DNA from 2 places in the Streptomyces sp. NPDC020490 genome. Region 2 is predicted to be linked to the other one. Evidence: riboswitches for the same ligand, from Rfam matches in the RefSeq annotation. Region 2 holds a riboswitch; the other holds the start of a gene.
The links. A riboswitch is a leader RNA that binds a small molecule or an ion and turns the genes downstream of it on or off. The one in region 2 is predicted to bind glycine.

Region 1 (3,204 bases), on a different contig from region 2:
TCATCAGCACCGCCAGTTCGTCGCGGTACTGCTCGATCTTGGCCCGCAGGTCCGCGACGTCGATCTCGCCGTCCTCGGCGGTCTTCACGACGACGACCTTCATGCCGGCCATCGCGGCGCTCGCGGCGTTGGTGCCGTGCGCGGAGGACGGGATCAGGCAGACCGTGCGCTGCTCGTCGCCGTTGGCGCGGTGGTAGCCGCGCACGGCGAGCAGACCGGCCAGCTCGCCCTGCGACCCGGCGTTGGGCTGGAGGGACACCTTGTCGTAGCCGGTGACCTCGGCGAGACGTTCCTCCAGCTCGTGGATGAGGGTGAGGTAGCCCTGCGCCTGCTCCACGGGCACGAAGGGGTGCAGCTGCCCGAACTCGGGCCAGGTGATCGGCTCCATCTCCGTGGTCGCGTTGAGCTTCATCGTGCAGGAGCCCAGCGGGATCATGCCGCGGTCGAGCGCGTAGTCACGGTCGGCCAGGCGGCGCAGGTAGCGCAGCATGGCGGTCTCGGAGCGGTACTGGTGGAAGACGGGGTGGTTGAGGTAGCCGTCGGTGCGCAGCAGCGCCTCCGGCAGCGCGTCCCCGGCCGCCGCGTCCAGCGCCCCGACGTCGCCCTCGACGCCGAAAGCCGCCCATACGGCGCCCAGCTGCGCCCGCGTGGTGGTCTCGTCGCAGGCGACCAGGACGTGGTCGGCGTCGACGAGGTGCAGGTTGACCCCGCCTCGCCGCGCGGCGGCGACGACCTCGCCGGCCTTCGCCGGGACGCGGACGGTCAGGGTGTCGAAGTAGGCGCCGTGCACGACCTCGACCCCGCCGGCCCGGAGGCCCTCGGCGAGGATCGCGGCGTACCGGTGGGTGCGCCGGGCGATGCCCTTCAGCCCCTCGGGACCGTGGTAGACGGCGTACATGCCGGCCATCACGGCGAGCAGCACCTGGGCGGTGCAGATGTTGCTGGTGGCCTTCTCCCGGCGGATGTGCTGCTCACGCGTCTGCAGCGCGAGCCGGTAGGCCTTGTGCCCGTCGGCGTCGACGGAGACGCCCACCAGACGCCCGGGCAGGCTGCGGGCGAACTTCTCGTGCACCGCCATGTAGCCGGCGTGCGGCCCGCCGAAGCCCATGGGCACGCCGAACCGCTGGGTCGTGCCGACCGCGATGTCCGCGCCGAGTTCGCCGGGCGACTTCAGCAGCGTCAGCGCGAGCAGGTCGGCGGCCACGGTGACCAGCGCGCCCAACTCGTGTGCCTGGTCGATGACCGGCTTGATGTCGCGTACGGCGCCGGAGGCGCCGGGGTACTGGATGAGCACGCCGTTGATCTCGCGCGCGGCGACCTCGGCGGGGATGCCGTCGCTGAGGTCGGCCACGACGACCTCGACGCCCGTCGGCTCGGCGCGGGTCTCGATCACGGCGATGGTCTGCGGCAGCGCGTCGGCGTCGACGAGGAAGAGGCCCTTCTTGTTCTTCCCCATGCGCCGGGACAGCGCCACGGCCTCGGCGGCCGCCGTGCCCTCGTCGAGCAGCGAGGCGCCGGAGGTCGGCAGGCCGGTGAGGTCGGCGACCATCGTCTGGAAGTTCAGCAGGGCCTCGAGGCGGCCCTGGGAGATCTCCGGCTGGTAGGGCGTGTAGGCGGTGTACCAGGCCGGGTTCTCCAGCACGTTGCGCAGGATGACGGGCGGGGTGAAGGTGCCGTAGTACCCGAGCCCGATCATGGAGTCGAGCACCTGGTTGCGCTCGGCGAGCGACCGCAGCTCGGCGAGCACCTCCGCCTCGGTGCGCGCGCCCGGCAGGTCGAGGGCGTCGGCGTTCTTGATCACATCCGGCACCGCGGCGGCGGTGAGCTCGTCCAGCGAGCCGTACCCGACCTGGGCGAGCATCTTCGCCCGCGCTTCCTGATCGGGCCCGATGTGGCGCTGTTCGAAGGGGATGCCCTGCTCGAGCTCGGAGAGCGGAATGCGGTGGGCGGTCATTGCGGAGGCCTCCTGGTCTTGCGCGACCTTCGAGGGGCACCACGGCGCGGGTACCCGGACGGCCTCCCCCTCTGTCATCTCAACCTGAGAGCTTCACCGGGCCGCCCGAGGGCTTGCGGCTTGCACCGTCGGTGAGAGCGGAGGCCGTCGCGACACCCGCTCTGCTTTCCAGAGTGACCTCGTCCGTGCGGTACGTGAGCCTGAGAGATTCCGGGGAGGATTTGCTCCTTCGGCGCCTCCGGTGATGTCCGGAGGACTCTCCCGCACGGGGTCAGCAGCCGTTGCCAGCGTACCAGCGGGCACGACACCCCGGCCTTCGAGTGGCCGCCCACCGCGTTGTGCTCTTTCGTAGTGATGACGAACGCGACCAGGAGGAGGGCCCGTGCAGACCGACATCGATCCGCGCAACCTGATCGGCCGCAAGGCGTTCGACCGCAACGGCACCAAGATCGGCACCGTCGACGAGGTCTACCTCGACGACGCGACCGGCATGCCGGAGTGGGCCGCCATACGCACCGGACTGTTCTCCCGGGACGCCTTCGTCCCACTGGAGCCCAGCGAACTGGTGGAGGGCGCCCTGCACGTCCCCTTCGACCGCTCCCTGATCAAGGACGCCCCCGACTTCGGCGTCGGCCGCCACCTCTCCCCCGAGCAGGAACTGCAGCTCTACCACCACTACGGCCTGGACGTCGCCCCGCCGTCCGCCTTCGACGACGCCGAGCACGACTTCGGCAGGCTGGCGGGCTCGGACGAGGCATAGGCCGACTCCCCGGCCCCCTGTTCCTGTGGTCCCTCCGATATCAGTGGCACCAGCGGCAGCGGATCGGCCGGCTCCAGGTCGGGGTCGTCGACCCGGAACGTCCGCACCCGCCCGGGCTGCGAGCCGGGCGTCTCGAACCGCACGGTCACCCGTCCGAGCCCGCTCCCCTGCACCCACCCGTGCCCGAACTCGGCATGCCGTACGTCGTGCCCCGCGGGCCACCGCCGCTCCGCCGGAGCCGTCTGCCGCTCCGCCGGCAGCTCCTCGGGCTCATCCGTATGCCCGCTCTCCCGCTCCCGCTCCCGCTCCCCGGCAGCCTGCGCGAACAGGTCCTCCTGCGTGTAGTCGGCCAGGCCGCTCACCCCCACCCCCAGCAGCCGCACACCCCCCGTGGTGTCCACCGACTCCAGCAACCGCGCGGCGGCCTCCCGCACGACCGCGGGGTCGTCGGTCGGCCCCCGCAGCGTCTCCGAACGGGTCAGCGTGGAGA
Region 2 (3,204 bases):
GCGGCTACGACGGTGGCACTCGCGCGGTTACGACGGTGTCACTTCTGCCGCTTGTAGAAGGGCAGCGCCACGACCTCGTACGGTTCGTGGGTGCCCCGGATGTCCACACCGACCCCGGGGGTGCCCGGCGCCGCGTGCGCGGCGTCCACGTACGCCATGGCGATCGGCTTGCCCAGCGTGGGGGAGGGGGCGCCGGAGGTGACCTCGCCGATCACCTCGCCGCCGGTGACGACCGGGTAACCGGCGCGCGGGACGCGGCGGCCCTCGGCGACCAGGCCGACGAGGACCCGCGGCGGCTCGGCGGCGGCGCGGTCGGCGGCCTCCTGAAGGGCCGCCCGCCCCACGAAGTCGCCCTCCTTGCCGAACTTCACGACCCGGCCGAGCCCGGCGTCGAAGGGCGTCACCGACGTGCTCAGCTCGTGCCCGTACAGCGGCATGCCGGCCTCCAGGCGCAGCGTGTCGCGGCAGGACAGGCCGCAGGGGACCAGTCCGGCGGGCGCGCCCGCCTCGGTCAGCGCCTGCCACACCTTCTCCGCGTCGGACGGGGCGACGAACAGCTCGAAGCCGTCCTCACCGGTGTAGCCGGTGCGCGCGATCAGGGCCGGCACGCCCGCGACCGTGCCGGGCAGGCCCGCGTAGTACTTCAGACCGTCGAGGTCGGCGTCCGTGAGGGACTTCAGGATGCCGGGGGACTCGGGGCCCTGGACGGCGATCAGCGCGTAGGCGTCCCGGTCGTCGCGGACCTCGGCGTCGAAGCCGGCGGAGCGCTCGATCAGGGCGTCCAGCACGACCTGGGCGTTGGAGGCGTTGGCCACGACCAGGTAGTCGGTCTCGGCCAGCCGGTAGACGATCAGGTCGTCGAGGATGCCGCCGTCCTCGCGGCAGATCATGGTGTAGCGGGCCCGGCCCGTCCGCACGCCGCCGATGTCGCCCACCAGGGCGTGGTCGAGCAGGGCGGCGGCCTGCGGGCCGGTGACGGCGATCTCGCCCATGTGGGAGAGGTCGAACAGGCCCGCCCGGGTGCGTACGGCGTTGTGCTCGTCGCGCTCGGAGCCGTAGCGCAGCGGCATGTCCCAGCCGGCGAAGTCGGTCATCGTCGCGCCGAGCGAGCGGTGCAGGGCGTCGAGGGCTGTGTGACGGAGTTCGGTACTGCTCATCGGGCGGTCGTCTCCCAGGGCGATGGGGGTCCCCCCATGCGAGCGAAGCCGAGCATGGGGGAAGCGAGGTCGTTCCTCCCCATCTGTCATCGGAACCTGAGAGGTTCGCCATGACCAGGGACGGGATCACGGCTTGCACCTTGGGTGGAGCCGCTGGTGGACAGCGGCCCGCTTTTCAGATGTGCCTCGCCCGCGCGGTAACGGTGCCTGAGAGATTCAAGGGAGGGACTTGCTCCTTCGGCGTCCCGGTGAGGCGCACGTGGCGACGCGAAACATGGCGACGCGTACGTGCTGCCGGGAACTCTCCCGCGCGGATTCAAACGGCCGGTATGCAGTTGGCGGGCACATCATCGCACGCCTCGCCGGATGGTGGGCGGTCGGCTACTTGTGACAGGCCTGTGGCCGTAAACGTATCGAACCGGGAGACAGTGTGGATTACCTTCTTTTTACATTCGGTGGGGAGAAGTTCTCTGACCCCCGCAGGGAGGACGATCACGGTGACAAGGCCCACGGCGTATGCGACGACCTCGGCTCTCGCGCTGCCCGACCAGCCCGCGGCTCCGGCCCGCGAGCGGTACGCTGCCCGGCCCGCGCCGGTCGTCCGCGACCTGCGCGAGCGGTCCGGCCGCAGCCCGCACGCCCTGCTGTTCGGTTCCCGCGACGTCGTCGTGGTCACCGGACTGCCCGGCAGCGGCAAGTCCACTCTGATGAAGCGGGCGGTGGTGGGCGTCCGCATCGACTCCCAGGACGCCCGCGACCGCTGGGAGCGCCGCATGCCCCGCTTCCTGCCCTACGCCGTCTACCGCCCCCTGGTCCGCTTCGCCCACTACGCGGGACTGCGCCGCGCCCTGCGCTCCGGCGAGGGCGTCGTCGTGCACGACTGCGGCACGCAGGCGTGGGTGCGCGGCTGGCTCTCCCGGGAGGCCCGCCGCCGCGGCGGCACCCTCCACCTGCTCCTGCTCGACGTCGCGCCCCAGGCCGCGCTGGAGGGCCAGCGCGAGCGGGGCCGCGGCGTCTCCCGCTACGCCTTCGCCCGGCACCGCGCGGCCGTGTCCCGCCTGCTCCGCTCGGTGGAGCGCGGCGATCTGCCCGACGGCTGCGGCTCGGCGATCCTCCTGGACCGCCCCGCCTCCGGCGTCCTCCGCAGAATCGCCTTCACCGGCTGACCACCGCCCCGGCCACCCGCCGCGCCCGGTCACCCGCCGCGGCGTGTGCGTCCGCCGCCGGACGCCACCCGCCGCGGTGCGGTGCGCACGCCCACCGCACCGCGCACCACCGCACCGCGCACCACGGCACCGCGCACCATGTCGTGCGCCCACCCGGCATCACGCGCCCGGCCCCTTCGGCGGTGTCGCCGAACCGGAGCGTTCGGTGACTCGGCCGGCTCCCGGGGCTCAGGGACGGATTCGGCCGGTCTCGCGGCCGGCCCCGGCGGCATGGCGACCGGCCTCCGGCCGTGCTGCCGGACCACCTCCGGCCGGCCCGGAAGGCAAGCACGGGCCGACTGCCGGACCGCCGGCAGCGGCACGCCACTGGCCTCCACCGTCCCGGCACCAGTTCCCCGCAGTCCTGCGGGCGGCCTCGGGCGGTGTGGCCGACGGCTTTCCCGGAGCGCTGCGACCGGCCGGCCGGACCTGCGGGACCGGCCTCCGCCGGCATGGCGACCGGCCTCCGGACGTCGCCGGACCGTCCCCGGCCGACCGGGGGTGCGTGCTCGGGTGGGTTGCCGGGCCGACGGCATCGGCATGCAACCGGTCCCGTCGGTTTCGCGGCCGGTCTCCGGCGGTACTGCCGGGCCGCCCCCGCCCGACCGGGGCGCGAGCACGGGTGGGTTGCCGGGCAGTCGGCAACCGCGACCGCCCGCACCGGCATCGCACCACCCGTCGGCGCCGGTATCGCACCGCCTGTCGGCGCCGGTATTGCACCGCCTGTCGGCACCGGCAGCCCGTCGGCGCCGGTATCGCACCACCTGTCGGCACCGGCGACCCGTTCGGCACCGGCATCGCACCACCCGTCGGCACCGGCGACCCGCCGGGGCCGCCCGAGC

Region 1: another riboswitch for glycine. It lies ahead of gcvP (aminomethyl-transferring glycine dehydrogenase); the one in region 2 lies ahead of gcvT (glycine cleavage system aminomethyltransferase GcvT).

What each region holds. Positions count from the first base shown of each region.
Region 1 is NZ_JBIRUY010000050.1:9,853-13,056, reverse strand. Features, by position in the region: gene gcvP (aminomethyl-transferring glycine dehydrogenase) at 1-1,954, opposite strand, end outside; glycine riboswitch at 2,133-2,228, opposite strand; gene ACH4ZX_RS36270 (PRC-barrel domain-containing protein) at 2,337-2,714, shown strand; gene ACH4ZX_RS36265 (DNA polymerase IV) at 2,630-3,204, opposite strand, start outside.
Region 2 is NZ_JBIRUY010000020.1:68,156-71,359, forward strand. Features, by position in the region: gene gcvT (glycine cleavage system aminomethyltransferase GcvT) at 39-1,157, opposite strand; glycine riboswitch at 1,343-1,476, opposite strand; gene ACH4ZX_RS21490 (AAA family ATPase) at 1,655-2,323, shown strand.